3 regions of the Rhizobium sp. ZK1 genome follow, and region 3 is predicted to be linked to each of the others. Evidence: predicted binding sites of a transcription regulator. Region 3 holds the regulator's gene; each other region holds the start of a gene.
The links. The regulator PhoB, encoded in region 3, activates phosphate uptake and scavenging genes when phosphate is short. The targets are predictions, from matches to a motif close to TGTCATNNANCTGTCAT.
Positions count from the first base shown of each region.

Region 1: the regulator PhoB is predicted to act here: its motif matches at 3,682-3,698, upstream of ACK9YZ_RS09980 (DUF47 domain-containing protein).
Region 2: the regulator PhoB is predicted to act here: its motif matches at 5,342-5,358, upstream of ACK9YZ_RS12305 (DapH/DapD/GlmU-related protein).

Region 1 is NZ_CP180586.1:1,935,701-1,946,030, reverse strand. It holds gene ACK9YZ_RS10005 (caspase family protein) at 1-1,085, shown strand, start outside; gene ACK9YZ_RS10000 (hypothetical protein) at 1,108-1,506, shown strand; gene ACK9YZ_RS09995 (hypothetical protein) at 1,503-2,075, shown strand; gene ACK9YZ_RS09990 (isocitrate lyase/PEP mutase family protein) at 2,208-3,050, shown strand; gene ACK9YZ_RS09985 (NUDIX hydrolase) at 3,074-3,628, opposite strand; gene ACK9YZ_RS09980 (DUF47 domain-containing protein) at 3,742-4,386, shown strand; gene ACK9YZ_RS09975 (inorganic phosphate transporter) at 4,386-5,390, shown strand; gene ACK9YZ_RS09970 (NUDIX hydrolase) at 5,521-6,081, shown strand; one part of gene ACK9YZ_RS09965 (IS5 family transposase) at 6,381-6,708, shown strand; one part of gene ACK9YZ_RS09965 (IS5 family transposase) at 6,708-7,141, shown strand; gene ACK9YZ_RS09960 (DUF1062 domain-containing protein) at 7,160-7,795, opposite strand; gene ACK9YZ_RS09955 (DNA helicase) at 8,213-8,923, opposite strand; gene ACK9YZ_RS09950 (NIPSNAP family protein) at 9,320-9,691, shown strand; gene ACK9YZ_RS09945 (PhoX family protein) at 9,822-10,330, opposite strand, start outside.
Region 2 is NZ_CP180586.1:2,367,215-2,377,544, forward strand. It holds gene ACK9YZ_RS12280 (arylsulfatase B) at 1-974, opposite strand, end outside; gene ACK9YZ_RS12285 (TetR/AcrR family transcriptional regulator) at 1,144-1,815, opposite strand; gene ACK9YZ_RS12290 (NADP-dependent oxidoreductase) at 2,005-2,907, shown strand; gene ACK9YZ_RS12295 (TCR/Tet family MFS transporter) at 2,916-4,127, shown strand; gene ACK9YZ_RS12300 (VOC family protein) at 4,443-5,090, shown strand; gene ACK9YZ_RS12305 (DapH/DapD/GlmU-related protein) at 5,397-6,029, shown strand; gene ACK9YZ_RS12310 (GFA family protein) at 6,060-6,485, shown strand; gene copD (copper homeostasis membrane protein CopD) at 6,641-7,528, opposite strand; gene copC (copper homeostasis periplasmic binding protein CopC) at 7,528-7,893, opposite strand; gene ACK9YZ_RS12325 (SCO family protein) at 8,012-8,608, opposite strand; gene ACK9YZ_RS12330 (copper uptake system-associated protein) at 8,605-9,537, opposite strand; gene ACK9YZ_RS12335 (PepSY-associated TM helix domain-containing protein) at 9,548-10,330, opposite strand, start outside.
Region 3 is NZ_CP180586.1:151,068-161,397, reverse strand. It holds gene ACK9YZ_RS00810 (2'-deoxycytidine 5'-triphosphate deaminase) at 1-207, opposite strand, end outside; SAM riboswitch at 281-359, shown strand; gene ACK9YZ_RS00805 (O-succinylhomoserine sulfhydrylase) at 406-1,590, shown strand; gene apaG (Co2+/Mg2+ efflux protein ApaG) at 1,835-2,227, shown strand; gene ACK9YZ_RS00795 (Hsp33 family molecular chaperone) at 2,228-3,220, opposite strand; gene argF (ornithine carbamoyltransferase) at 3,312-4,229, opposite strand; gene ACK9YZ_RS00785 (aspartate aminotransferase family protein) at 4,274-5,473, opposite strand; gene ACK9YZ_RS00780 (GcrA family cell cycle regulator) at 5,897-6,427, shown strand; gene ACK9YZ_RS00775 (hypothetical protein) at 6,769-6,939, shown strand; gene phoB (phosphate regulon transcriptional regulator PhoB) at 7,160-7,843, opposite strand; gene phoU (phosphate signaling complex protein PhoU) at 7,970-8,683, opposite strand; gene pstB (phosphate ABC transporter ATP-binding protein PstB) at 8,728-9,543, opposite strand; gene pstA (phosphate ABC transporter permease PstA) at 9,558-10,330, opposite strand, start outside.

The DNA.
Region 1 (10,330 bases), 1.8 Mb from region 3:
CGGAGCGTCGTGTCCGGGATCTTGCGCAGATGGTGCTGGCGCAGAAATGGACCTCGCCGGAGGGCGGCGATATCGGTGTTCCGCCATCGCTCGACGGCAGTCTGTCTGGTGACGGTCCGGAGCGCATGACGGCTGCTCTCGATTATGACGGACAGAGGGTCACGCGTCTCAGCGTGTTTCAGGACGGGGTTCTCACCGATACTTTCGATCTGCAAGGTGCAGCGGTGGCCGGGCACGATATTTCCTTCGCGCGGCTGAAGGACGCGCGCTGGATTTCGGTGATCGCCTCGAGTGCGGATGCGCTGGCAAGCCTTCCGGTCTCCGTGGATGCCGGGCCGCCGGCGCAGCAGCGATCGGTCAATCGTGTTCTCGCCATCGGCATCAACACCTATGAGAATGAGGCCCTGCCATCCCTCAACTACGCCCTTCGTGATGCCGGTCTGCTTCTTGACGTGCTCGGGCATCCGCAGGGGGCAGGGCCGGCATTCACGGTCGTGGAGGGTCCGAAGGATCGCCGTGCAACGCCCGATGCAATCCTGTCGGCGACCGAAAAGCTGCTGGCGGGACTGTCGCGCGGCGATCATGCCGTGCTCTTCCTCGCCGGGCATGGCCTGCAGGACGAGAAGGGACGGTTCTACTTTGCGACCTCGGCAACGGACCCCGCAGATCTCGAACACACGGCGCTTCCTTTCGACCGGCTCTCGGCGGTGCTGGAGCGGACGGAAGCACGGGTTACCGTGCTGCTTGACGCCTGCCATTCGGGGCTGGTCGGAAACAGCATCGCCGCTACCAACGATGATCTCGCCAATAATCTTGCGCGGCTGAAGTCGAACATCACCGTGCTTGCGGCGGCAAAGGGCCGACAGCAGTCTCAGGGGCGGTACGAGACGGGAGGCCTGTTTACGCATGCGATTGCCGACGTGCTGGGAGCAGACCGCGGACAATACGATCGCAATGGAAATGGCAGAATCGAGGCTTCGGAGCTTTATCGAGGCGTCAAGGCGCTGGTTGTCGATCAGAGCGAAGGGCAGCAAACGCCATGGATTATCAACAGCAGATTGGTGGGGGACTATGCGCTCTTCTAACGTTTTCAGATCAAGACTGGCCATGGGCGCCATGCTGGCCGTGATGTCGGCACTGTCGGTTCGGGCAGATCCGATCTGCTACGTCTGCGATGAGGTAGTGGAACTCAACACGGCGCTGGCAAGCTGTTTCCAGCAGAGCTACGACAAGATACTCGCGACCGCCAGGAGCTCTCCGGCTTCGCGTGCGGAGGTCAATTTTTCTGCCTGCGGAGCCAGTGACGAGGAGAAACGCGGTATCGACAGCATGCCTCTGCTGGGTAGCGGTGAGCAGAAAAAGGATGGTGCTAATCAAGTCGCGTTACGCTCGGTCTATATCCTCGATACCGCAAGCATCGTTTGCCTCAGACGTCTGCTGGACGCGCAGGGCAACAATCTCGATCCGAGACGGAGTTTCGACCTTCAGGAAGAGTGCCAGCCGTGAGCGTGCAACCAGCAGGCAGGAAGCCCAACCGGTTTTTGTGGGTGCGTGCGGAGTCCTGGGAAATCTGGAGTCAGGCCGTCACCACGGCGGGCATCCTTATAGCCCTGGTCGGAGCCGGCTGGGTCATATTTGAATATTACAACAACGCGGCGGACGAGCGGAACAGATATACGTTCCGCCTTATCGATAGTTGGGAAAGAGAGGAGTACAAGAAGTCTTACTGGGAGCTGCGTGAGCGCTACACCGGTTTTCTGGTCCAGCTGCCCAAAGAACGGATAGAGACGGCCGAGACGGACGAGAAAGCGAGGAGAGAGGTGATCGAGAAATTCAACGCCAGCCTGGAATCGAACGACGAGGCGAAGCGACAGATCCGCGACGTGGCCTATTTCTTCAACAAGCTCAATCTTTGCCTCGACGCAGATCTTTGCTCCGACGAGACGGCCACGATCTTCTTCAACGATACGGTCAAATCGTTCCTTGAGGTTTTCCGCCCCCACCTCGAAGCCAACCAGCGCGATATGCCCGGCGGGCTTCCGGCACTTGAGGCATTGTCGGCGCGATTGAATTGACCGTCTCTCGCCATCGCCACCAAAATGGTGCTTTCGATTGAGGGATTTGCCCGCACAGGCCCCACAAGGTTGTTCACATTTTGTTCGCGAATGCTAGTCTAACCTCGCTGTCATTTGCGGAGGAGGAGAGTCGTGGCAGGGCAACAGGCGAAGTTCGAGCGGTTGAAGGCGTTGCATCAGAGGGATGAGGCATTCGTCATTCCCAATCCCTGGGATGCCGGCTCGGCCCGAATCCTGACGAGTCTCGGTTTCGAGGCCTTGGCGACAACCAGCGCCGGTTATGCCTTTTCCAAGGGCAAGCGGGATTCCTTTGCGAGCCTGACCCGGAGTGAAATCCTCGATAACGCCGCCGAGATCGTCGGCGCCACCGATCTTCCCGTATCGGCCGATCTCGAGGATGGGTTCGGCGCAGCACCGGAGATCTGCGCCGAGACGATCCGGCTGGCCTGCGAGGTCGGGCTGGTCGGCGGATCGATCGAGGATGCCACCGGCGAACCGGCCCGCCCGATCTACGATCTGTCGCATTCTGTCGAGCGTGTGCAGGCTGCAGCAGAGGCGGCGCGGACACTGCCTTTCCTGCTGACGGCAAGGGCGGAGAATTTTCTGTGGGAGCGGCCCGATCTCGATGACACGATCAGGCGGCTGCAGGCTTTTTCGGCGGCCGGCGCCGATGTGCTCTATGCGCCCGGCCTGCCTGACATCGACGCCATCCGGACGGTCTGCGCGGCCGTCGACAAGCCCGTCAACGTGGTGATGGGGCTGAAAGGGCCGCGCTACAGCGTCGCCGAACTTTCGGCTGCCGGCGTGCGCCGCGTGAGTGTCGGCGGCTCCTTTGCGCGCGCGGCACTCGGCGCGCTGCTGCGGGCCGCCGAGGAAGTGAAATCATCTGGCACCTTTACCTATGCCGCCGATGCGATCCCGGCGGCCACGCTCAGCCAGCTCATGTCGCAGGAGAAGAGCTGGGACCGGGAGTAGGGCCGTCGTTCGATGTCTGCTCGTCAGCCCTTCTTCTTGCGCCGCCCCCTACCGGGCCGAGGGCGGAAATCGACGAGCAGGGATTTCAGTTCGAGTTCGCGCACACGCCGGGCGGCCTCGTCGGGGCTTACCCAGGCCAGCATGCGCTGACCGACTTCCCTGAATTCGCTTTGGGCGGCCTCCACCTCGATCTGGAAGATGTCGACGATGCAGGGAACAACGTCGCCGTCATCCAGTTCCTTGAGATAGGTATAGCGGCCGACCGGCTGTTTGCTGACCGTTCCGCGCACGCCGGCTTCCTCCCAGGCTTCCATCGCGGCTGCCTCATGCGGCTTCTTCTTTTTCATCGGCCAGCCCTTTGGAATAATCCAGCGGCCGCTGTCACGCGTGGTGACGACGAGAACTTCAATTTCGAGGCGGTCGGTGTCGGGACTGCCTTTCCGATAGCGGAAGCAGACGGCGCCATATTGCTGGCGAAAGGCGCCGGAGAAAAGCTTCTCGGGCCTCGCTGCAAGCTGCTTCAAGAGTGGCAGGGATGTGCCGGCGCGGGATTTTGCGCCTTTTTTATTGGATTTCATGACATCTAGCATTGTCAATTTTTACTTTTTCGATCAATTGCCTGCGACGCTTTATGACAGATTTATGACAGTCTCCTATGGACAGTCGTCCGCACAGGGAAGGATCGCCCGATATGATGAGCGTGTTTCGCAAGATGATGCCGCGGGAGGACCGCTTCTTCGAGATGTTCTCCAGGCATGCGAAAACCGTGGTCGCAGCAGCCGAGGCGATGGAGAAACTGCTGAAGGGCGAAAATGTCGAGGAGAATTGCGACCGTATCGTCGCGCTGGAGGACGATGCCGACCAGATCACCCGCGAGGTGCTGCTGGCGATCCGCCGCAGCTTCATCACGCCTTTCGACCGCGGCGACATCAAGGACCTGATCCAGTCCATGGATGATGCGATCGACATGATGCACAAGACGGTGAAGATCATCCGGCTCTTCGAGCAGTCGAGCTTCGATCCGCTGATGCGGGAAATGGGCGGAGAGATCATCAAGGCGGCGATCCTGATGCAGCAGGCGATCGGGCTGCTCGACAAGATCGGCGCCAATGCCTCGAAACTCTCGGCGATTGCCGAGGAGATCACCCGGGTCGAGGGACGCTCCGACGAGCTGCATGACGAGGGGCTGAAAGACCTCTATCGCCGGCATGGGGCCAGCGGCAATGCCATGGCCTACATGATCGGCAGCGAGATCTACTCCAACCTGGAAAAGATCGTCGACCGGTTCGAGGACGTGGCCAACGAAATCAGCGGCGTCGTCATCGAGAACGTCTGATGGAAGCCTCTCTCTCCCTTCCGCTGCTGGTCGGTCTGATCGGCGTCGCGCTGTTCTTCGATTTTCTGAACGGGCTGCATGATGCGGCAAACTCGATCGCGACGATCGTCTCCACCCGCGTTCTCCGGCCGCAATATGCCGTCGCCTGGGCCGCCTTCTTCAATTTCATCGCCTTCCTGTTCTTCGGCCTGCATGTCGCCGAAACGCTCGGCACCGGCATCATCGACCCGGCCATCGTCTCGCCGCAGGTGATCTTTGCGGCGCTGATGGGGGCGATCGTCTGGAACATCGTCACCTGGCTGTTCGGAATCCCGTCTTCATCGTCGCATGCGCTCGTCGGCGGGCTTGTCGGAGCGGGGCTTGCGAAGGTCGGCGTCAGCTCGATCGTCTGGAGCGGGTTGTTGAAGACGGTCGGCGCGATCGTCATGTCGCCGGCGATCGGTTTCCTGCTGGCGTTGTTCTTCGTTCTCATGGTCTCCTGGATGTTCGTGCGCCAGACGCCCTTTGCCGTCGACAGCACGTTCCGCTTCATGCAGTTCATCTCCGCCTCGCTCTATTCGCTCGGCCATGGCGGCAACGACGCGCAGAAGACCATGGGCATCATCGCCATTCTGCTGTTCAGCCAGGGGCATCTCGGCGGCAGCTTCCATGTGCCGCTCTGGGTGGTCATTTCCTGCCAGTCGGCGATGGCGCTCGGCACGCTTTTCGGCGGCTGGCGGATCGTTCATACGATGGGCTCGAAGATCACCCGGCTCAATCCGATGCAAGGTTTCTGCGCCGAAACCGGCGGGGCGCTGACGCTCTTTGCTGCGACCTGGCTCGGCATTCCCGTCTCCACGACCCATACGATCACCGGCGCCATCATCGGTGTCGGCGCAGCGCGGCGGTTGTCCGCCGTGCGCTGGGGCGTGGCAGGCAATATTGTCATCGCCTGGATCATCACCATGCCGGCAGCCGCTGCCATTGCTGCCGCCTCTTACGGTATCGCCAGCCTGTTCGGCTGAGAGCAGGGGACGATCTGCGGGCAGAGGCTCGGGTTTCGCTCATCCGGTACTCTAATTTCAGGTGCTGCTATTTTCGATCACCTGTTGCGCTCTATTTCCTATGCAAGGAGAAAGCGATGGCGAGCGGGCGATGGATCTGTCTGAGCATCTGTCTGAATTGAATGCGAAGATACCGACAAGTGCCGGCCGCCGCCGGACCCACCAGTGCGGCGCCATCTGTTGCCGCGTCGAAAGAGGCGGAAGGCTGAGCGTTCTGCTCGTCACCAGCCGAGATACCGGACGATGGGTGATCCCGAAGGGCTATCTGGAGAGGAAGGAAAAGCCCTATCGCTGCGCTCAGCGCGAAGCGCTCGAAGAAGCCGGTATCATCGGCAAGGTCAGGAAGAGGCCACTCGGTTACTACACCTACATGAAGGACACCGAGACGCCGCTGACGGTCTCGATCCACCTGCTCAGGCTCAGAAACGAGGTCAGTCAATTTCCGGAGCGCGCCCAGAGGCTGAAGATCTGGGTTTCTCCGGCAGAGGCCGCCCTGCTTGTCGAGGAGCCGGAACTGCAGGCGCTCTTCCGGTCTATCGATGCGGACAATCCCCTGACATCGCAGGACCGGCTGAAGCCGCGCCGGATCGCCGGACGGCGGCCGCTGCATGAGGCGGCGGTGTCGCTCGCCACGTCGCCGGCCTCGCGCTGACAGCCGTTACTGCATAATTCCTTAAATCAGAATCGATTTAAGGATAAAATTATGCAGCAATTTAAAGTGCTACAGCGTCCTTTGCGCGCCTGAAAAGACGCGCGGCGCTGTAGTTGCCGCCAAATGCACTTTGGAATGACGAAGGCCCGACAACGGGCCTTCGCGCATCTCTTTGTTTTACGCATGTCGTTATCGCAAAACCGCTGTACACTTTTGCGCGACATGCTTTAGGTCGTGTGGACTCTTGGGATTCCCAAGGCTGAGCAAATCAGATTCAAGACTGTCTTTTGGAGGCAGTCATGGGTGTATTGGACCGGTTGATTCTACGGGACGAGCAGTGGGAGCGGATATCGCCGCACATCATAGGTGACGATCGGACGCGGGGGTCTTCGGGCCGCGATAACCGAATGTTCGTGGAAGCCGTGCTTTGGATCGTACGCACGGGCTCGCCTTGGCGTGACCTGCCAGAAGTGTTCGGCGAGTGGAACAGTGTCTTCCGACGTTTCAGCCGGTGGAGCGAGAAGGGCATCTGGTGGCGCATGTTTGCAGCGATGTCAGATGATCCGGACTTCGAGTATCTGATCGTCGATTCCACCATCATCCGCGCCCATCAGCACGCTGCCGGCGCAAAAAAGGGGCTGAAGATCAAGCCCTTGGTCGTTCCCGTGGCGGCCTGAGCACCAAAATCCACATGGCGGTGCGTGGTCTCGGCTGCCCGGTCCGCTTCACTCTGACCGCCGGCCAGAAGGGCGATGCGCCACAGGCCGATGCCCTGATCGAAGGCCTGCCCGCCGATATCGTCATGGCCGACACCGCCTACGACAGTGATCGTCTGCGTGATGCAATTGCGGACAAAGGCGCTGTGGCGGTGATCCCCAATAATCCCTCCCGTGCCAAGAAACACAAGCTGGACAAGCACCTCTATGCCCAGCGCCACCTCATCGAATGCTGCTTCTCCAAGCTCAAGCACTTCCGCAGGGTCGCAACGCGCTTCGAGAAAACAGCACGAAACTATCTCGCAGTCGTCACAATCGCCGCCGTCGTGCTATGGATCAGATAATTGTCCACACGACCTAGGCTACCGCGGACTGCCGGTCGCCAGAGGTCCCCAGGAGAGCTCGCGATCCGCTGTCGCCGCGAGGTCGATCAGCACTTCGATGCCGGTCTTGATCCGCCGCCGCAGGATGTCGGCGCGATCGGGATGCGTCCGCAGCAGACCCTTCTCGTGGAGCGCCTGAAGCCGCGTGCGCGAAAGCTCCAACTCGGATGCCAGCAGACGGTCTAGGCGTGTGCCCGCGGACAACGGCACCACCAGTTCGATCTCCAGCCGCGTCCAGCCGGCAGTCTCGCGCACCACGTCCCTGGCGATGTCGAATTCAGGGAATTCGTCGATGCGCTGCGACTTGCGTTTCAAGGCTTGGAGGTTGAAGCTCTCCGCCCGGATCCAATTGATATCGTTGGATTGCAGCGCTTCCAGAATGGCCGGATCGATGTCGCGCACGTTCTGCCGCTCGAAGAGCGGCCGGTTCCAGGTCTTGTCGCAGGTCAGGCATTTATAGATCAGCCAGGCATCCAGCCTGCGGCCATTGGCATTGAGCCGGATCTTGCCACTGGATTGAAAGGCTCTCAATCCGCCGCATCCACTGCAGGCAATCCAGGGCTGAGGGGCGGTTTTGGGTGTGATGGTCCATCGGACCCGTAAAGTATCGCACATAAGTCTTGGTCTTCCATTCGGAAGTTCACCAAGATGGCGCGAGAGAAATGCCTTGAGGGCGCGGTGTGGCGATGGTTGGGGGTGGCTGAAGAGCAGACACAGCAGAGCTGTTACTGGCACATTGAGAACAATGCCAAACCGGTCTCTTGCCGCCACCCGATGAACATATTCATACGCCGACAGCCCGCGGCTATCCGGCAGTACGGGTGAAACTGGATTGAGACCGGTGATTACTTAGGCAAAGTCTACCTCGATGCGCCAATGCTCTTCGGCAGCAGGGATAGCAAATGATCTGGCCGAACGGGAGTGTCATATCGCAGCCCCGGCGCGGGAGCTGCGATATGCGGCATTTATGCAACTTTGTGCTGAAGGCGCGCCCGCTGCAGCCGAGGGCCGGTGCCGGCCCCGCTTTAGAACTTAAGCTACATGCTGAAGCTGGACTTTGCGATCGTGCAGGAAGCAGGCCTTGCTGAAGAGCCTGAGATCGAGCTGGTTCGGCAGGCGGATATCGGTCAGATCCGGCAGGCCCTTGCTGTCGGCCTCGAAGGACCTGTCGATCTGCGAGATGAAGGCCATGATGATGCCGGTTTTGCGGGCAAAGCTGCTGATGGCGGTCATCTGTTCCGAAAGGCTCGGCTTGATGCGCTGCTGGTCGAGGATCTGCAGATAGTCGACGACGGCAACCGTTCCCCGCGGGGCACCGGCGAGATGGCGCATGATGTAATCGGCGCTGATCTCGTCCGAGGTGACGATCTCCACCTTATCGCCAAGCGCTTCCCCTTCGGGCAGGGCATGGATGCGCTGCAGGGTCTGTTGCCTGGTATATTCGAGCGTGAAGAAGGTCGCCCTTCGCTCCTTTGCGACGGCATCGAGGAGAAGCTGCAGGCCAAGCAGGGTCTTGCCGTGGCCCGGACGGGCGGCAATCAGCAACAGGTCGCCATCCGCAAGCTGTGACAGCATGGATGTCGTCGATCCCTCGGTTTCATAGCGCGAGGCAAGCAGGCTCCAGGCCGGAAAACCTTCTTCCTCGGCGATTCGATCCAGCGCCTGATGGAGCGGGATAGTATCGGTCCGCGCCAGCACTTTCGCCCGACGTTTCAATTGATAGATGGGTGCAGACAATTTCATTCAAACCTCCATTGCGAGCCGGAAACGCAACCCCTCCTTATGCGGCGCTCGAACAGATGGTTCTGTCGTCGATTACCCCGCATGGACGATGCTTCCCGGATGGAGGGAGGAGGCTTGGGTAGAGCCTTGCCTCAAGAGGTAACGGGATCAGCGATTCGCGACAAGCGGGAAATGATGGGGCCGGAGACTTCAGCACAGCGGCTCCGCAATTTCAGCACAGCGGCTCCGCCTGACGCCGATAACGGGCCGCCGGCATCCACTACGGCTGCTTCGGGGAGATGGCAGGCTCTGACGCGCGGTTTCCGGCTTGAGCGGGTTGATCACGCAATTGCGGACGCAAAACGCTCAAGCACTTTTGCTGGAATTGCTCTATATGCTGACATGGGAGGAAATTCCTTGAAATCGACCATGCCCGTCACTTGCGAAGTGCGCTACCGCCTCGATCCCGGAAAACGCACGGAATTCGAAGCCTATGCCGAGGTCTGGGTCCAGCTGATCGAGCGCTATGGCGGAACCCATCACGGCTATTTCATGCCGCGCGAAAAGCCTGAGGGTGCCGGTTTGAGCTTTCCCGGTGCCGGGGCGGATGGGGAGGGCAATATTGCCATCGCTCTTTTCACCTTCCCGGATGAGGAGACCTATCTCGGCTACCGTGCCAGCGTCGCCGCCGATCCGGACAGTATCGCGGCCAATGCGCGCTTCGGGGCCGATCCGCCGTTCAGGAGTTACGAGCGCCTGTTTCTGCGACCGCTGCCGCGCAGCGAATAGCATGTATGTCCACCGATCGCCTGATCCGATCCCGCGGCAAAGAGCGCGTGAAAATCGCGACTTGGGGGCAACTTATAAAAACGGGGGCGCTTACGCCAGCGCCCCCGAAGCCGTGTCGAGAGACGAGCGCTCAGCCGATCATGGCATTGTCGTTGCGCTTGATCGCAATGATCGTCGAGCGCGGCAGTTTGCCTTCGCCGTCCGGGAAGGGCGCGTCAGGATGCTGGATGCCGACGAAGTGGGTTCGCTTGTCGGCGGACCAGGTCTGACCGGTGACTTCTGCGCCCTTCGGGCTGGTCAGGAAACGCTCGATGCGGCCGGTCGCCGGGTCGCCGGCGAGCATCTGGTTGTTGCCCTGGCCGAGAAAGTCGCCTTCGTTGGTGTCTTCGCCATCCGTCTGGATCCACAAGAGACCTGTCGAGTCGAACATCATGCCGTCCGGCGAGTTGAACATATTGCCGGAGTTGATGTTGGACGAGCCGGCATAGGCGTCCTTGTGAACGTCCGGATTGCCGGCCATGACGAACAGGTCCCATTTGAACTTGCCGTCGGCGTGGTCGTCGTTTTCCGGATACCAGCGGACGATCTGGCCATAAGCGTTCTTCTCACGTGGGTTCGCGCCGCCGACCGGCATGTCGT
Region 2 (10,330 bases), 2.2 Mb from region 3:
CGGTACGGGCCGTTATCGGCGGGAAGTCTGCCCGAGATCTTGCTGTCGCCGGCAAACATGGAGCTTTTCACGCCGCCATTGTCACTGTGGAAGACGATGAGCGTATTGTTGCGCATCCCGCGCTTTTCGAGTGCGGCGACCACTTTGCCGATGCCGTCATCCATGACGGATATCATCGCCGCATAGGCCCTGCGGTTCTCGTCCTCGATATTCTCAAAGCGATCCAGATATTCTCTGGGCGCCTGGAACGGCGTGTGCGGCGCGGTGAACGCCAGATAGAGAAAGAGCGGGCGGCCGGCATCGTGATGCTCGATCGTGCGGGCGGCCTCCTCGCCGAACAGGCTGTTGTCGAAGCCCTTTTCCTCCAGCGGCTTGTTGTTGCGGTACCAATCCTTGATGCCGTGCGAGGAATGCTTGAAATGGTCGATTTCGCCGACAAGCGCGCCGTAGAAACTGTCGAAGCCGCGCTGCCGCGGCCAATATTCGGGCTTGGCATGGCCGAGATGCCATTTGCCGACCAGTGCCGTCCTGTATCCGGCATCCTGAAGCATCTGCGGCAGCAGATATTCGTCGAGCGGAATGCCGTAGGTTCCCGCCGCCGGAATGACGCCGGTCTGCAGCCCGTAGCGCAGCGGATAACGCCCCGTCATGAATGCCGCCCGCGTCGGCGTGCACATCGGCTGCGCATAGAATTGCTCGAAGCGCGCGCCCTCCTGCGCCAGCTTGTCGAGATGTGGCGTCCTGATGTCGGAACCCTGGAAGCCGACATCGCGCCAGCCGAGATCATCGGCGACAATATAGACGATATTCGGCCGCGGCGGCGGCACTTCAGCCGCCTCTGCCCCGGCAAGGCTGCCCAGCACGCCGGCGGCCAGGGCGACGCGGGAAAAGGCGGCGCTGCTCATCAGGATCTGCCGTCGGGATATCATACTGCCTTCGCCCGTCCCGGCGGGCGCTGCTTCGTCATGGTCCATGATGCGTTCCTCCGTCCGGTCAGCCAACCGGGAGCGGTGATTATGCGCCGGCGCGACGGGCGGGCAAGCTGGTCTTTTGGAGGAACGAAGCCGGCAGCAACCGGGATGTTCAGCGGCGCCAGCGGCTTGCTTTCGATCGCATCCAGAAAACGCCGGCCTCGGGCCGGCACTACCGGCTTGCCGTCGCTCCGGCATAGGGCGTGCTTTTCATCGCCGCCTCTACCCCAACAATTCCCATATCGATGAAGCCGAGAAACAAGGTCTTCGCCTTCTCCGGGTCCTGGTGCTGCCGGAAGTTCCGGTGCGCCTCGATGAAGGCGACGCTCCAGGTGGCAAGCAGCATGGCGCTCGCAAGCTTGGCCGCGAGATCGTCAGCCGGCCGGCCGGCACTTTCGGCAAGCGCCACTGCCAGTTCCCCGGCAATCTCGTCCCGGATGGCCCGCGCCCTCGCCTTCAGCGTCTCGCTGTTTTCCACCGTCTGGATGAAATTCTGGCTCGCCGGCGAAAATATCAGATAGGGCGTCTGCTGGTTCACGAGCCGGTACGCCAGCAGCCGCAATGTCTCGATCGGCGAAACCTCCGGATCGCGCTGTCGCAGGGCTTCGCGCAGCGTCTCGCGCGCCTCCTCGTCGCGGTCAAAGAACATGTCCTCCTTGCGCGGAAAATGGTTGAACACCGTCATCCGCCCGACATCGGCCGCCGCCGCGATCTCATCGACAGTCACATTCTCGAAGCCCCGCTCGAAAAACAGCCGGTCGGCAGCAAGCGAGATCGCGCGCCGCGTGGCAAGGCGCTTGCGGGATCTCCGATCTGAGGGTGTTTCGTCTGATGGCGTCGTCATGCGCCTCCCATAGCAGGATTTATATACTGAGTACACTGACGTTGACAGGCAGCGCCCAACATCCTATTACTGTACTCAGTACATATTTAGATGAAGTACACACAAAGCCAAGTTTGACGTGGAACCGGGCCGCCATGCCCGGCACCGCGATCGGCAAAGCTTTGCCTGCATCCTTCGTAGGAGAATTCCATGAAAGCCATTCAGTTCAGTCGCTATGGCGGTCCCGATGTCGTCGATATCGTCGAGATCGACCCGCCGCATCCTGGCCCCGGCGAGGTGCAAATCAGGGTGCGAGCGGCCGGCGTCAACCCCTCGGACTGGAAGCGCCGCGAAGGGCAATATCGCACTTTCGAGGAAGTAACCTTTCCCGCGGGCGTCGGCGTCGAGGCTTCGGGCATCGTCGAAGAAATCGGCCCCGGCGTTTCCAACACTTTCGTCGGCGATGCCGTCTTCGGCTACGGCGAAGCGACGATGGCGGAGCGCGCCGTCCTCACCCATTGGGTCCACAAGCCCGATGACCTGCCCTTCGAGATCGCCGGCGGCCTCCCCGTCATATCGGAGACGGCATGGCGCAGCCTTGACGAGTCAGGCGTCAAATCCGGTGAGACGCTGCTCGTCAGCGGTGCCGCCGGCGGCATCGGCTCGGCCGTCCTCCAGCTCGCCCGCATCAGGGGCATCACCGTCATCGGTACGGCGAGCCTGCAGAAGCACGACTATATCAGGGACCTCGGCGCCATCCCGACCACCTACGGGCCGGGACTTGCCGATCGTGTGCGGCAACTCGCGCCGGATGGCGTTGATGCGGCACTGGATGTCGCCGGCTCCGGCATCATCCCTGAGCTGATCGCCATGACTGGCGATCCCGCCCGTGTGGTCTCCGTCGCCGATTTCTCGGCCGAGGAATATGGCGCGAAATTCTCGCGCGGCCCGCCGAAGGAGCCGGAGCGTGTGCTCGCCGATGTGGCCCGGCTCTATTCGAAGGGCCTGTTCCGCCTGCGCATCGAGCAGAGCTTTCCGTTGGAGCGGACGGCTGAAGCGCTGTCCATCAGCGCCGCCGGCCGCGTGACCGGCAAACTCATCATTTCCCCGTGATATCAGCTATGAACAAACCCCTCATCGTCATCTTCACCGCCATCTGCCTCGATGCCATTGGCATAGGGCTGATCTTCCCCATCCTGCCGCACCTGCTTCAGGAGGTGACGCGGACAGAGGACATCGCCGTCCATGTCGGCATCATGACCGCGCTCTATGCCGCCATGCAGTTCGTCTTCGCCCCCATGCTCGGCGCGCTCAGCGATACGATCGGCCGCCGTCCGGTACTCCTGATTTCGCTCGCCGGTGCGGCGGTCAATTACCTCATCATGGCCTTTGCGCCATCCCTCTCGGTGCTTTTCATCGGCCGCGCCATCGCCGGCCTCACCAGCGCCAACATGTCCGTCGCCTCGGCCTATATCACCGATATTTCGCCCGCCGATCAGCGCGCCCGCCGCTTCGGCCTCACCAACGCCATGTTCGGCGCCGGCTTCATCATCGGCCCCGTTCTCGGCGGGTTACTCGGCGATTACTGGCTGCGCCTGCCCTTCATCGCCGCTGCAGTGCTCAACGCCTGCAACCTGCTGCTCGCCCTCTTCATCCTGCCGGAATCTCGACCACTTGAATCTCGGGTGCCGTCGCGCCGGAAGCTCGATCTCGCCGCGCTGAATCCGCTCCGGCCGCTGAGACGGATCGTCTCGATGAAAGGCCTGTTGCCCATCGTATCCATCTATTTCGTCTTCAGCGCCGCCGGCGAATCCTACGGCACCTGCTGGGCGCTCTGGGGCTTCGACACATTCGGCTGGAACGGTGTCTCAATCGGCCTGTCACTCGGCGCCTTCGGCATCTGCCAGACGATCTGCCAAGCCTTCCTGCCGGGGCCGGCAACCCGGTTGCTCGGGGAGCGCTGGTCGGTCATGACAGGCATCGCCTGCGCCTCGATCGCACTGTCAGTCATGGCCTTCGCAAACCAGGGCTGGATGATCTTCGCCATCATGCCGGTCTTCACCCTGGTCGGCATCGGCAACCCAGCCTTCCAGGCGCTCGCCACAAGGCAGGTCGAACCCGACCGGCAGGGCGAGCTGCAAGGCGTGCTCGCCTCCACCGTCAGCCTCGCATCCATCATCGCCCCACTTGGGTTTTCATCGCTCTATTTCATGACGCGAGAGAATTGGCCGGGCGGTATCTGGCTGTCGGTGATCGCCCTCTATGCGATTGCGGTGCCGCTGGTGCTCATCAGCACGAGAACCGCTGGCACCTTACGGACACTACAGAATTGATCCGCGCGCGGCTGAGATGGGGTGGAAAGCGGACAGTCGGCTTGCCATTGGGTTCTCGGGAGCACTCGCCATTCGGCGTCGTAGAGGAAACTCTTCGGAGCTCGATTGGAAGCTTTGTGATAGGCGGTGGCAGATGCTCTTCCATAAGGAACGATTGTTCCAGAATATGTCGCCGGTTTAGTCGCGGAGCGCAACAAAGTCGTGGGTCTTGACCGTCTCACGCAAATTCTGCATTTTGAAGATAGCGCTACGTAGGGTGCACCGGCCTTTGAGCCGACTGGGCAACGCCCGCCTACAACTTCAAAGGTAGCGCTTATGCCGAATCTCGAAAACCTCAAGAAGCAAGCCAAGCAGTATTTGCGGTGGCATCGCGAGCGGTATTATCCAGTCGCGGCCCATATCCGCGCTGCTTTGCCACGATTTCAACACCTCGACGATAATCAGATATTGGAATCCAGTTTCAAGCTGAATGACGCGCAAGAACTTGTCGCGCGTCAATTGGGATTCGAGGGGTGGCTGGCGCTCAAGTCAGGAGCCCATGGCATGACCAATCAAAGCAAACAGACCGCATCCCACCCGGTTCTGAGTTCTGTCTCCGCGCAACTCTTCGTCTCCGACATCAAAGCGTCGTGTGAATTCTTCACCGACAAACTCGGCTTCGCGCTCGACTTTGTTTACGGCGACCCTCCATTCTACGGACAGGTTGTTCGTGACAACGCGCGCCTCGCTCTGAGGCTAGTTTGCGAGCCTGTGTTTGTCGGCGACATCCGACAACGCGAACATCTGCTCTCCGCCTCGATCACGGTCGACACCGCCAGTGAGATCAAGCGACTCTTTCTGGATTTCCAAGCTGCCGGAGTGGATTTTCACCAGACGCTCAAGAAGGAGCCGTGGGGTGCCCGAAATTTCATTGTTAGGGACCCGGACGAAAATCTCATACTGTTTGCTGGTCCGGCCGACTAAATATATCTCAAATCTCTGAATACCGACCTAGATTGTCGCAGAATTCCCGAAATCTGCGACACGCTTTTCCGGTAGATCAATGTCAGGTCTTCGGCGGCTCGACTGAGCCGGCGAACGTCCGCAATAAAGGTCGATAGCTGACTTTCGTCAATACTTGGAAAGATGACCGCTTCGGGCGCGATAGCTGCCATCGCCGCCCAGCCTCGATCGGGCCCTCGCAAGAAACGCGCCACGATCCCTTGAGGTCTTGACGTCACACATCCTTCATCTTCCGCAGCTAGGCAGGCCGAAATCCGGAGACTGTCCATGGACTCGACCGCGCCAGCAAACCGCCCCAAAATCGCGGAGACCATCATCCATCCGACCGCCAGCATCAGGGATTCGAGCATCGGCACGTGCTGCGAAATCCTGGAAAATACCTCTCTGCACACGGTCGAACTCGGGGATTATTCCTATCTGGGGCAGCGCTGCATCGTCGGCGATGCGACGATTGGAAAGTTCTGCGCCATTGCCGCCGAGGTCAGGATCGGCGCGCCCAATCACCCGATGGACCGCCCCTCCATGCATCGTTTCACCTATTGCCCGGAATATTATTCGGCCGACGCCGTGCGCGACCATTCCTTCTTTGCCGAGCGAAAGGCAGATCGCGCCGTCATCGGTCATGACGTCTGGATCGGTCACGGGGTCATCGTGCTCCCCGGCGTCAAGGTTGGAGACGGCGCCGTGCTCGCGGCAGGCGCAGTCGTCACCAAGGACGTCGAACCCTATACCGTTGTCGGCGGCGTTCCCGCCAAATTCATTCGCGAGCGGTTCTCGCCGACAGTCGCCGAAAAACTTGCCGCCATCGCCTGGTGGGACTGGCCTTTCGAGACGATCATGGCGCGGCTTGCCGATTTTCAATCCAGCGACGTCGAGGCCTTCTGCAAGCGCTGGGCTTAGAGTGTTTTTATCGAGAGAGACAGGCGGATCATGAGCGACGAAAGACAAGAGCATAATGCAGCCTGCCACTGCGGCAGCGTCAAATTCCGGGTGCGGTTAGCAGACGAATTCAATACGATCCGCCGCTGCAACTGCTCCTACTGCCGCATGCGCGGCGCCATCGCCGTCTCGGCCGAGCTCAAGGATATCGAATTCGTCGAGGGCGAAGACAATCTGACGCTCTATCAATTCAATACCGGCACAGCGAAGCATTATTTCTGCAAGACCTGCGGCATCTACACTCATCATCAGCGCCGCTCGAATCCGAGCCAGTTCGGCATCAATGTCGCCTGCATCGAGGGCGTCAGCCCCTTCGATTTTTGGGAAATCCGGGTCATGGACGGCATCTCCCACCCCTCCGATTCCGGCTCCGCGGCCAAAGTCGCCGGGATCCTTCGCTTCGAACCGACAAGATGAAATCACGCTCAAGCGTTCGGACTAAAATGGTATCCCGAACCAGGTCGCAAGCGCCACCATGCCGCGGACGACCGCCAAGCTCAAATGAGGCCCTGGCATTTGCCGAGCCTCAGTGGAAGCGAAACCACCAATTTGAGTACATTCCCTCGCGATTTCTACCCCGAGAACGGCGCCAGCGTCCCGAACCAGGCGACAAGCGCCACAACGCCGATGGCGATCAAGATCTCCGCAATCGTCCCGGCCGCCAGCGCCTTGGCGGCCGAGTGCGACCGGCCCATGCGCGGCACCAGCCCATAGCGGTTGAAGACCGCCATTAGCACCATGATCACGACAAGCCCGATCTTCAGCGCAAGCAGACGCTGATAAGGCACGCTCCAGTCGAGCGGCAACCCGCCTGTTATCAACAGGCTGTTGGCAAGCCCCGAGAGAATGACCAGCGCCACGGCGACATGCCCCGCGCTGGAAAATCGGATCAGCGCTTTCAGTGCATCAGCACCCGCCCTGTGGTCGCGAAGTCGGCAAAGGACCAGCACAACCGGGGCCAGCGCGCCAATCCATGCGCCGCCCGAGAGCACATGCACGATGTCGTTTGCCCGGTGCAGCACCCGCAGCCAGCCGTCATTCATCGCCGCATGGCCGGTCAGCGCCAGGCCGCAGAGCAGCAAGGCGGAAACGACAGCGGTCGCCGCCATCTGCCGGCGCGACGGCAGCCCTGTCACCGCCAGGAGAACAACGGCAAACATGGCCTGCCAAGCCCATGCAGTGCCGATGGAGGTTCCCGTCAGCACTGACATCATCGTGTCCGTATCCAGCCCATCCGCCCAGCCATTGCCGAGCATGGCGCTGCGCACCGGCAGCAGCGCCGTCGTGGGGATCACGGCCAGCGCCACGGCCGCAAAACGCGCCACCCTGAGCTTCGCCCAGATGCAGCCGCTCAAACCCTTGGGCACGAGCAGCCACAGATAGGCTGCGCTGCCCCAGAGAAACAGCGCTGCCCCGTCGAAGGCGAAACGGCAGAGGATGAAGGCCGTATCCGGTGTCATCAGGGATTGACGGTGAACGTGAAACTGCCGTTGGTCTTGTGCCCGTCGGTGGAAAGCACATGCCAGTCGACCGTATAGCTGCCGGGCGCGAGCTTGTCGGAGACCGGCACCATCAGCACCTTGTCGCCGTCCTCGAGCATGCCGTCGCCGAGCTTGATGTCCTTCTTGTCCGGGCCGGTCAGGGTGACGCCGCTGAACTTGAGGTTCAGCTCTTCGGTGAAGGTGAGATCGAGTTCGCTGGGCGACGCGACGGCCGCCTTGTCGGCCGGCTCGGAGCTTTTCAGATGCGCATGCGCGAAGGCCTGCCCTGCAAACGCGACGCTTGCGAGGGCGGTGACGGAGAGAATGCGGGTCATCGGGGACATCAGATCATGCCTTTCGTTTGGTTGGGACAGGCGATGGCGCACAAGGCCCTCGCGAGATTAGACAGTCGGAGAGCGGATTTATTCCGGGTCATGCTGTAGATTATTGGCACGAGCCACCTCACACCCCTCCGCGCAACAACACATCGCGGATCTTCGCCAGCGCCTCATCCCGATCCGCCCCATAGGGGATCAACCCCTTCAGCCGCCCATCGGCGCCGATGAGCAGCAGCGAGACGGTATGGCTCATGTGATAATTGCCGTCTTCGCTCGGCAGCTTTTCCGCATGGATGAACCAGCCGTTGGAAACCTTCTTCATCTCCTCCGGCGCACCGGTAATGCCAGTGATGCGGCTCGAGAAGGCGCTGACATATTCATGCATCACCTCCCGCGTATCGCGCTCCGGATCGATCGAGAAGAAATAGGCCTTCAGCGCCCTGCCCTGATCGCCAAGCGTCGTCAGCCAGTCCGCCACCTCGTAAAGCGTCGTCGGGCAAGCCTCGGGGCAATGCGTGTAACCGAAATAGACGAGCGCCGGATGGCCCCGGAAGATCGACTGATCGACATCATTGCCCCTGTCATCGACGAGGGAAAACTGCGTATCGAAAGGCCCGGTGCGCGGCTCCGAAAGATAGAGCGACACGACAATCGCAATCAGCGCGCCGACGAAGACCACACTTGCGGTAACGCCTGAAATGGCAAGGGTGCGCGCGCTCATTGGCCATGCCCCTCATGGCCGCCCTGACCAGCGCCACCGGCCTCGTCCGCCATCATGACGGTACCCTCGAAGCTCGCAAATGTCGCCAGCACTTTCGGGTCAAGCGCGGCTTCGGCCTCAGCCAGATCCGCCGCAAGCGCCCTGGCATTCTCGGCGGAAAGCCCGACCTTCTCCAGCGCCGTTGCCTCCCTTATGCCGTCGCCGCTGCAGAGAACGATGCTCCACCCGTGATGCCCCTTCTTCAGCAGTGCCCGTCCGCCGCGCCCATCCTGCTGCCAGCCGGCAATCGCCCAGTCGTTCCTGACGACCACGGGCAGGATTGTCAGCGGCTTGTCCGGCCTCTCGAACATGGTCTTCAGCGTCGCCGGGATCGCCTCCTCCGGCGATGGTCCGGGCATGTCCATGCCCTCCATGCCGGGCATCGCCATCCCGCCATGATCCATCGCACCATGGTCCATGCCGCCGCTTGCACCGCCGACATCATCGAGCGGCCCGGCAATCCTGCCGACGGCAAAATCGACAGCGATCTTTCCAGCCCTCTCGAAGCTCAGCACCGCCCGGATCGTCTCGCCCTGCTTGAAGGGCTTGCTCACGTCCTGGAACATCAGGTGGTAATTGGGCGCAAGCGTCACCGTCTGCCCGGCGGGAATGGCAAGCCCGCCCTTCAGCTCGCGCATGGTCATGATGCCGTTATCCATGCTCATCTGGTGCAGTTGCACGGTCCTGGCGCGGTCCGAACTGGCGGCAACGAGTTTGTCCGGCTCGCTGCCCGTATTGGTGATGACAAGATAGCCATCGCCGACCTTGGCCCCCGGCACCATGGAATGCGAGGCCGCATGGTCGATCCGGATCGTGCCGGCGGCCGGGTCCTGCGCAGCCGCAGCCGTCGCAACCAGCAGGCCCAGAAGAAGAGAGAAAATCGTCTTCATCATCATCTCCTCAGGCAAAGGCGCGCTTCAGCGGCGGCACGAAGCGGATCACCATCTGGTCGAAGGCGATCATCACCAGGATCGTGAGCCCGCTCATCGGAAAGGCGATTGCGAAGGCGAGCACGATGGTCCAGAGCCCCAGATAGACGGAGCGCCGCGGCGGCATCGGCGGCACACCGACCCGCCCGGCCGGTCGCCGCTTCCACCACATGACAGCACCTGTGACGCAGGAAAGGATGATCGCCAGGCACGTCGCCAGCATCAGAAGCTGGTTGAAGAGCCCGAATTCCTGCCCCTGATGCACATTGATGCCCCATTCGATCGCCCGCCCCAGGAAGGGATACTGGCCAAAGGAGAGATCGACGAGCGGCTTGCCGGAATACTGGTCGATATGGAGGGTGCGCTCGTTAGTAAGGTCATCGGGATAGACTGCCGCCGTATAGACGCCGGTCTCGCTGCCGGGAATGGCGAGATCGAAACCTGGGGCCATGCCGAGCCCGCGTGCGATCTCGACGGCGCGATCAAGCCCGATCGGCTTCTTCGACTGCGCCGCCGCGATATCCGACAGCGGTACCGGCGCCTTCTCGACGATCCAGCCGGCCTTCGGCAGGATATCCTCCGTCACCTTCTGCGACTTCGGCACGGCATCCCACAGCTGCACGGGATAGCCGAGATCATGGCTCGTCAGCCAGGCATTCACATTGGCCCCCCAGTATCCCGACCAGGGCATGCCGGTCATCGCCATGAAGAAGATCAGGATGCCGGCGAATGCGCCGGTCACCGCATGAAGATC
Region 3 (10,330 bases):
CAGCCGGTCAAGTTTATCAGCGACAAGGTGAGAAGGGCCGGGCATGAAGCTGGCGCGCACCCGGAAAGCCTTGGCGCCCAGCCGCAGATCCAGGCTTGCGGGCTGGATCTGGTCGCGATCCAGCTCGCGTTCGCTTTGAAGACGCCCCGTTTCAAACAGCGCTGCTATCGCGCGGTCGGCCAGAATTCCAGTTTCGCGAGCCATCATGCTCCATCCATAATCTGCCGCCGACAAAACCAAAGTCGGGGAATTGACGCAAGCGCAGAACGGCAGTATTGCAAATTTATCCCGTGGTGATTTGGCCGGTCGGCTTGCAGCCACGTTAAACAAGTGGCTAAAAAGACCGGGTATGAAACCGGTCTGCTTTTGCGGCCGGTTTTTTTGTTGTTTGAAAGTGGTGATGGCATGAGCAAGACTTGGCGCCCGGCAACCCAACTCGTCCACAGCGGAACGCTGCGCTCGCAATATGGCGAGACGTCAGAGGCAATCTATCTCACGCAGGGCTTCGTCTACGATACGTCCGAGGCAGCAGAGGCGCGCTTCAAGGGCGAGACGGATGGATTTATCTATGCCCGATACGGCAGCCCCACCAACGACATGTTCGAAAAGCGCATGTGCGCTCTCGAAGGCGCTGAAGATGCCCGCGCCACGGCTTCCGGCATGGCTGCCGTCACCGCCGCCATTCTCTGCCAGCTGAAGGCCGGCGATCATATCGTTGCAGCGCGTGCGCTCTTCGGCTCCTGCCGCTGGGTGGTCGAGACGCTGGCGCCGAAATACGGCATCGACTGCACGCTGGTCGACGGCCGCTATCTGGAGAACTGGGAAAAGGCGATTACGCCGAAGACCAAGGTGTTCTTCCTGGAAAGCCCGACCAACCCGACACTGGAAGTGGTCGATATAGCCGGTGTGGCCAAGCTCGCCAACCAGATCGGCGCGAAGGTCGTGGTCGACAACGTCTTTGCGACGCCGCTCTTCCAGAAGCCGCTGGAGCTCGGCGCGCATATCGTCGTCTATTCCGCGACCAAGCATATTGACGGTCAGGGCCGCTGCCTCGGCGGCGTGGTTCTCTCCGACAAGGAATGGATCGACGAGAACCTGCATGACTATTTCCGCCACACCGGCCCGGCCATGTCGCCCTTCAATGCCTGGACACTGCTGAAGGGCATCGAGACGCTGCCGCTGCGCGTCAAGCAGCAGACGCAGAACGCGGCTGATATCGCCGATTTCCTGGCCGATCAGGGCAAGGTCGCCAAAGTCATCTACCCCGGCCGCAAGGACCATCCGCAGGCCGACATCATCGCCAAGCAGATGTCGGGCGGTTCGACGCTCGTCTGCTTCGAGCTGAAGGGCGGCAAGGAAGCGGCCTTTGCGCTGCAGAACGCGCTTGAGATCGTGAAGATCTCCAACAATCTCGGCGACTCCAAGAGCCTGATCACTCATCCGGCCACGACGACGCACAAGAACCTGACGGATGAGGCCCGCGCCGAACTCGGCATTTCGCCGGGCACGGTGCGCCTCTCGGCCGGCATCGAAGACACGGACGATCTCCTTGAGGATTTCGCCCGCGCGCTGTCCAAGGTTTCGGCCTGATCTTTTCATGCATCGGCCCGAAAATCGGGATCGATTTTCGGGCCGATGCATGAGTTTCAAAGAGTAGAATGCCAGGGATCATGCCGCGACAGCAGCATTTGCCTTGAAATTAACACCGAGAGTTAGGCTTAATGAACGAAAGACCGCCCAACCGGGGTGGCGAGGCCGCGATCACTGTCCCATTTCTTGACGGATGGGGCCTCTTATAAGATACGGGTAACATATCTTGACTAAGGTGTAAGGCATGTATCGCGCCCTCACACGAGACATCGAAGTGGTTGTCGAACCCTTTTATCTGGAGGAGCAATCCGATCCGGACGATGATCGTTATGTCTGGGGTTACCGCGTCGTCATCGCCAACAACTCCGACATAGCCGTGCGCCTCGTCAACCGCTACTGGAATATTACCGACCAGAACGGGCAGATCGACGAGGTCAGCGGCCCCGGCGTCGTTGGCGAACAGCCGCGGCTGCAGCCAGGCGATACTTACGAATATTCATCGGGCTGTCCGCTGGATACGCCATCCGGCCTGATGTTCGGCCACTACCAGATGGAGACGGACGAAGGCGAGTTGTTCGATGTCGACATCCCCGCCTTCTCCTTGGATTCACCCGGCCTGCTCAGGGTGCTGAACTGATCACTCCGCCGGTGCAACCTCGTTTACCGGAAAGCGATAGGTCGTGGAGCAGAATTCGCAGGTTACGGCGATCTCGCCGTTTTCCTGGCTTTCCTCTACTTCCTCGGCGCTGAAACCCTTCAGCACGTTGCCGATCTTTTCCCGCGAACAGCTGCAACGATCGAAGACCGCGCGCGGATCGTAGACGCGCACGCCGCGTTCGTGGAAGAGGCGGAACAGCAGGCGTTCCGTGCCGACCAGCGGATCGGTCAGCTCATCGGCATCCACGGTTTCGACGAGCGAGCGGGCTTCCGCCCAGGCATCGTCCTCGATATGGGCGCGTTCGCCCGTGTCGCCATCGCCGCCGTGAAGATCGGCCTGGCGCATACGCTCCGGCGCTTCCGGCAGAAACTGGGCAACGAGGCCCCCTGCCCGCCAGCGGTGACGCGGCTTGCCATGATCGTCACGATCGAAGAGCTCGGCAGCGGCAAGGCGCACACGCGTCGGGATCTGCTCCGACTGACGGAAATAGACACCGGCGATATCTTCCAGTGAGGTACCGTCAAGCGCGACGATGCCCTGATAGGGCTGGCTGAACTTGCCCTGGTCGATGGTAAAGGCGAGCACACCCTTGCCAAGAAGCTGTTCAGGCTCGGTTTCGCCTGCCGCAATCGCCTTGTCGAGCGAGGCCTGATCGAATCGGGCATAGGCCCGGACGTTTTCCGGCGTCGAGAAATCGGCGACCAGCAGATCGACGGGACCGTCGCTCTTGGTCTGAACGGTGAATTTGCCGTCGAACTTCAGCGATGTGCCGAGCAGCACCGTGAGCACCACCACTTCCGCCAGAAGGCGGGCGACGGGTGCAGGATAATGATGACGTTCGAGGATTGAATCCAGCATCGGGCCGAGCTGGACGGCGCGACCGCGCACATCCAGCCCTTCGACCTGGAAAGGGACGACATGATCATCGCCGGCGAAATCGAACTCGCCGAGGGCGGCGGCAGCTTCTGCCATGGCTTTCACTCCTGTTTTGTCAGAGCAGCCGGCTAGCGCACCGGCTGCTTGCGCAGCCGCGAGTTTTGGACTCGCGACATCCGATTATGGTTCAGATCGCGCCCAGGCACCAAGCAAGAATCGACTTCTGCGCATGAAGACGGTTTTCCGCCTCATCGAAGACCACGGATTGCGGGCCATCGATCACCTCATCCGTCACCTCCTCACCGCGATGGGCGGGAAGGCAATGCATGAACAACGCATCTTTGCCGGCCTGCGCCATCAAATGCGCATTGACCTGATAAGGCTGGAAGACATTGTGACCGCGAGCCCGATGTTCCTGATTCATGGAGACCCAGGTATCGGTCACCACGCAATCGACGCCGGCGACCGCACGGTCAGCATCATGGTAGAGCATGATTTCGGCGCCCTCATTGCGGGCCCAGTTCAGATAGTGATCCTTCGGCTCGGAACCAAGGGGTACGGCCATGTTCATGCGGTAGCCGAAACGGGCGGCTCCTTCCACCAGGGAATGCAGCACGTTGTTGCCGTCGCCCGTCCAGGCGATCGTCTTGCCCTTGATCGGGCCGCGATGCTCTTCGAAAGTCATGACATCGGCCATGATCTGGCAGGGATGGGTATCGTCCGTCAGCGCGTTGATGACAGGCACGGTGGCATGCTCGGCGAGCTCCAGCATACGGCTGTGCTCGGTCGTGCGGATCATGATCGCATCGACATAGCGCGACAGAACCTTGGCGGTGTCACCGATCGTCTCGGCGCGGCCGAGCTGCATTTCGGTGCCCGACAGAAACAGCGTTTCGCCGCCGAGCTGGCGCATGCCGACATCGAAGGAGACGCGGGTTCGGGTCGACGGCTTCTCGAAGATCATGGCCAGCATCTTGCCGGCGAGCGGCTTGTCGGCGGTGCCGGCCTTGAATGCCTGCTTTCGCAGCTTGGCATCCTCCATGATGGTTCTGAGGTCGGATGCGGTGACTGCGGAGAGATCGAGGAAATGTTTCGGGGAAGCCATGTTCTTTACCTGCTACGCCCGCCGGCGGGCGGGGCAATATCCTATCAAGCGGTCTTCTTGACCTTGGCGGCGCGGATGCTTTCGGCGGCATGCTCGATACGGGAAATCCCTTCGCGCGCCTCCTCTGCGGTTACGACCAGCGGCGGAAGCAGACGGATGACGTTGTCGCCCGCCGGGATTGCCAGAAGATGTGCTGCGCGGATCGCCTGTAACAGCTCAGCCGAGGGAATAGCGGCCTTGATGCCGAGCAGCAGACCTTCGCCCCTGACATCCTCGATTACGTCAGGATAACGATCCTTGAGCGAGGCAAGGCCTTGGCGGAAAACGAGGGCGACATCACGCACATGCTGCAGGAAGCCGTCGGCCAGGATGATATCCAGCACCGCGCTGCCGACAGCCATGGCAAGCGGGTTGCCGCCATAGGTTGAGCCATGCGTGCCGGCTTTCATGCCGGACGCGGCCTCTGCCGTTGCAAGGCAGGCACCGAGCGGGAAACCGCCGCCGATACCCTTGGCGATGGCCATGATATCAGGCGTGATACCCGACCACTCATGGGCGAAAAGCTTGCCGGTGCGGCCGACACCTGTCTGGACCTCATCGAGGATCAGCAGCAGGCCATGCTCGTCGCAGAGCTGGCGGAGCGCCTTCATGAATTCTGACGTCGCGGGGCGGACACCGCCCTCGCCCTGCACGGGCTCGATGAGGATGGCGGCCGTCTTTTCGGTGATCGCGGCGCGGACAGCCTCGATATCGCCGAAGGGTACCTGATCGAATCCAGGGGTTTTCGGACCGAAACCTTCGAGATATTTCTCCTGGCCACCGGCGGCGATGGTCGCCAGCGTCCGGCCGTGGAAGGCGCCTTCGAAGGTGATGATATGGAAGCGCTCGGGGTGGCCCTTGGAGAACTGGTAGCGGCGCGCCGTCTTGATCGCGCATTCCAGAGCCTCAGCGCCGGAATTGGTGAAGAACACCTTGTCAGCGAAGGTGGCATCCGTCAGCCGCTTGGCAAGCTTCTCCTGGCCGGGGATCTCGTAGACGTTCGAAAGGTGCCAGACCTTGTCAGCCTGATCCTTGAGCGCGGCCACGACATGCGGGTTGCCATGCCCCACCGATGTGACGGCAACGCCCGCGCCGAAATCCAGATATCGCTCGCCGGTGTCGGTGATCAGCCAGACGCCTTCACCTCGCTCGAACCGCAATGGGGCACGAGAATAGGTGTCATAAAGCGGCGAGGCTTCAGCCATGGCGCGATCTCCTGATCAGGTTCCGGGGCACCGGACTCCGGCTAAGAAAACCAGGTCCGAAAAATTAAAAATGCCGCCTTTCGGCGGCCCGGCCCACTATTTACTTTTCGCACTGCAATGTCAACAAAACTGAGGATTTAGCGCATGCGTCAAGCCGGTAATCGGCTTTACAGGTCTATCAACAGCTAATGTTGCAGAAATGACTCTGTCGGGAAGCAAGTTGGGGAAAACTACGAATTCGGATTCATCGGATTCCTGCGACTCTTGTCACAGAGTCAGGCTCACACTAGGTTAAAGTTCAATTACTAGACTGCATGCGGCGGAACTAGTCACCAAAATTGATCGGGCGTTTCTTGCTTTGGAAGTTTCCGAGGCAACGGTGAGGGATTCTGCCATCACCAACGCGAAAGGTGGAGACAGGGCATGAACTGGACAGACGAGCGTGTCGAAAAGCTCAAGAAGCTTTGGTCGGAGGGGCTGAGCGCCAGCCAGATCGCAGCGCAACTTGGCGGCGTCAGTAGAAACGCTGTTATCGGCAAGGTTCACCGGCTCAGTCTTCCTGGCCGCGCCAAGGCCGGCGGCACGGCAACCGCTGCGCGTGCACCGAAGCGCAATACCTCGGCTCCCCGCGCCCCGAACTATGCGTCTCGCATCACCACCCGCACCGTTACCCGTCAGCAGGGCGCAACTGTCCTGAAGGAAGAGATCGAGATCGAAACTGTCGAGGAAATGGAATATGTACCGGCCAAAAACGTGGTCGTGCCTATCTCCCGTCGCCTCGGCCTGACGGAACTCACGGAACGCACCTGCAAATGGCCGGTCGGCGATCCGATGAAGGACGATTTCTACTTCTGCGGCTGCGACTCCCCGGATTCATCGCCCTATTGCAACTACCACCAGCGTCTCGCCTATCAGCCGATGAGCGAACGCCGCAAGGCTGTCCGGGTCGCCTGATCCACGCCTTGCCCAGAAATGCAGCATTTCGTCGCCCCTCTTCGCTGACGCGCAGGGGGGGCGAAATTTTTCTGCCCGTCGCAGAACTCCTGCCGTGGAACTGGTCGGTGGGGCAATAAGTGCTCAAAGCCTTCTGGCGGCCCTAAGCGGTCATTCCCGAACCCGACGATACAGGCCAGGAAACCGCCCCCGCTGTTACATATCAGCCTTGCACAATAGGACGTATGCGTTTGCCTAAGATGGGATCATAAGGCGCGTAGCTGGTGCACATGAGAGTCTCTGATATGGATTGGGTCCCTGTAGTCTTTGTTACGTTCAAGGTTCTCGCGTTGGGAACGGCCATGTTCTTCGCCATCAAGTGGCATTACGATCGAAGCGAGATGGGGGAGCGGCAAGCGGTACTGCGCACGGGCGGCAAGATGGCCGCAGTCTTCATGCTGGCGCTACTCGGCGTGGGGCTCCTCGCCTTTGTCCTTAGCAGCATGCTCGGTCTGGACCTGAGCTCCCCATGATCACATCAAGGGAGACAAGGGTGGCCGCACGAGCGAGCCGAAGCCAACGTCTCCTGATGGCGCATAGCAGCCCTCCCCATCATGGCTTCAGCCCTCGCGATGCAAGAAACATGTCGGTCAAAGTGTGAGCGAGGCAACGCCTACTCCTAAAAACGCAGCCGAATAGACAAACGGGCCGCCCGGCAAGCGAGCGACCCGTCTGGACCTCCGATCACTCGGATCAGGCTTCCATGGAATATCCCGCGCCACGAACGGTGCGGATGACATCCTGCATGTTGGAGAAGTTCAGCGCCTTGCGCAGGCGGCCGACATGGACGTCGACGGTGCGCTCGTCCACATAGATATCATGGCCCCAGACGCCATCCAGAAGCTGCGAGCGGGAGAAGACCCTGCCCGGCGACGACATCAGGAATTCGAGCAGGCGAAACTCGGTCGGGCCGAGGCGGACTTCACGGCTCTTGCGATGAACGCGATGGGTTTCGCGATCGAGCTCGATATCCCCGCACTTCAAAACGCTGGAAAGAACCTCCGGACGGGCACGACGCAGCATCGCCTTGACGCGGGCGACAAGTTCCGGCGTCGAGAAGGGCTTGACGACATAGTCGTCCGCGCCGGTCGAGAGGCCGCGAACGCGTTCGCTCTCTTCGCCGCGCGCCGTCAGCATGATGATCGGCAGACGCTCGGTCTCCGGCCGCATGCGCAGCCGGCGGCAGAGCTCGATGCCGGAAACGCCCGGCAGCATCCAGTCGAGGATGAGCAGGTCGGGCGTGCGCTCCTGAAGCCGGATTTCGGCCTCGTCGCCACGGAGGATCGTATCCACCTCGAAACCTTCCGCTTCGAGGTTGTAGCGGAGAAGCACGCTCAGCGCCTCTTCATCTTCAACAACTGCAACTCTTGGGATCATGCGTGTCAGTCTCCTAATGCATGATCCTTAAACCGGGGGTGATTTAAGCAGGGATCATGCAGGAACTCGGAATTGGCTGCACCCATGCGCGCCCGCGCGGGCGCGCATGCAATCGGCAGATCAGGATTACTCGGTGACGGCGCCAACGGTGTTGGAGCTGTCGTCCTTCGGACGTTCGCCTTCGGGCTGGGCGCCGGTTGCCATGTAGTAGATCGTCTCGGCGATATTGGTCGCATGGTCGCCGATGCGCTCGATGTTCTTGGCGCAGAAGAGAAGATGCGTGCAGCTCGTGATGTTGCGCGGATCTTCCATCATGTAGGTCAGGAGTTCGCGGAACAGCGAGGTGTACATCGCGTCGATCTCGTCGTCGCGCTCACGGATGGACTTGGCCTTGTCAGCGGAACGCGTCGTGTAGACGTCGAGCACTTCCTTGAGCTGGACGAGCGCCAGTTCGGAGAGATGCTCGAGACCGCGGGCAAGCTTGCGGGGAACGCCGGTGCTCTGGACGGCGATGACGCGCTTTGCGGTGTTCTTGCCAAGATCGCCGACGCGCTCGAGGTCGGCGGCGATGCGGATCGAACCCATGATCTCGCGAAGGTCGGAGGCCATCGGCTGGCGACGGGCGATCGTGACGATCGCCTTGTCATTGATCTCACGCTCGGCGTGATCGAGGATGACGTCGTCGGAAATGACCTTCTGGGCGAGCGCCGTATCGCCGTTGACCAGCGCACGGACGGCCTCGCCGACCATCTGTTCGGCAAGACCACCCATCTCGGAAATGCGCCGGGACAGGAATTTCAGATCGTCGTCATAGGCGGAAAAAATATGTGTCGATGCCATGGGGCTTTGTCCTCGAAAATCGGGAAGGCTTCACATCGCCAAAATCAGCCGAACCGGCCCATGATATAGTCCTGGGTGCGCGGATCGTCCGGATTGGTGAACATCTTGTCGGTATCGTTTTCCTCAACCAGATTGCCGAGGTGGAACATGGCCGTGCGCTGTGAGACGCGGGCGGCCTGCTGCATGGAATGCGTCACGATGACGATGGTGTAGTTTTCACGCAGCTCGTGGATCAGCTCTTCGACCTTTGCAGTCGCGATCGGGTCCAGCGCCGAGCAGGGCTCGTCCATCAGGATGACTTCCGGGCTGACGGCAACGGCGCGCGCGATGCACAGGCGCTGCTGCTGACCGCCGGAAAGGCCGGTACCCGATTCATGCACGCGGTCCTTGACTTCGTTCCAGAGGCCGGCGCGCTGCAGGCTGGACTCGACGATCTGGTCGAGGTCTGCCTTGGACTTGGCGAGGCCGTGGATGCGCGGGCCGTAGGAGACGTTTTCGTAGATCGACTTCGGAAACGGGTTCGGCTTCTGGAACACCATGCCGACGCGGGCGCGAAGTTCGACGACGTCGATATCGGGATCGTAGATGTCATCGCCGTCGAGCGTGATCTTGCCGGTGACCCGGCAGCCGTCGATCGTGTCGTTCATGCGGTTCAGCGAACGCAGGAAGGTGGACTTGCCGCAGCCAGACGGGCCGATCAGGGCGGTCACGGTGTTTTCGCGGATGTTCAGATTGACATCGAAAAGCGCGCGCTTCTCTCCGTAATAGACGGAGACATCCTGACCGATCATCTTATACGGGACGTTGTTCATTTTCTGGTCCAGCGCCTTCTCGACTGCAGCTTCCGTCAACATGTTCATGATCTTTACTCCGTTTACCAGCGGCGCTCAAAGCGACGACGCAAGAGGATAGCTCCGAGGTTCATGACGATCAGGAACAGGAGCAGGACGATGATGGCACCCGAGGTTCTTTCCACGAAGGCGCGTTCGGCTTCGTTGGCCCACATGTAGACCTGCACCGGAAGTGCGGTGGAAGGATCGAGCGGCGTGGTCGGCGCCTGGGCGACGAAGGCAACCATGCCGATCAGGAGCAGCGGCGCGGTTTCGCCGAGTGCGTGGGCAAGGCCGATGATCGTGCCGGTCAGGATGCCGGGCATTGCGAGCGGCAGCACATGGTGGAACACCATCTGCATCTTCGAGGCGCCGAGGCCGAGTGCGGCTGCGCGGATCGACGGCGGCACGGCACGAAGCGCCGCGCGTGTCGCGATGATGATCGTCGGCAGCGTCATCAGTGCCAGCACCAGCCCGCCGACAAGCGATGCCGAACGCGGCAGGCCGGCAAAGTTGATGAAGACCGACAGGCCGAGCAGACCGTAGACGATCGACGGAACGGCTGCGAGGTTGTTGATGTTGACTTCGATCAGGTCCGTCAGCTTGTTCTTGGGCGCAAATTCCTCGAGGTAGATCGAGGCGGCGACGCCGATCGGCAGCGAAAGGACAAGAACGATCAGCATCAGGTAGAGCGAGCCGATGAGAGCGACGCCGAGACCTGCAGCTTCGGGACGGCTGGAATTGCCGTTGACGAAGAGGCCGGTGTTGAACTGCTTGTGGAGAGCACCGCTCGCCTTCAGCTCGTTCATCCAGCCGA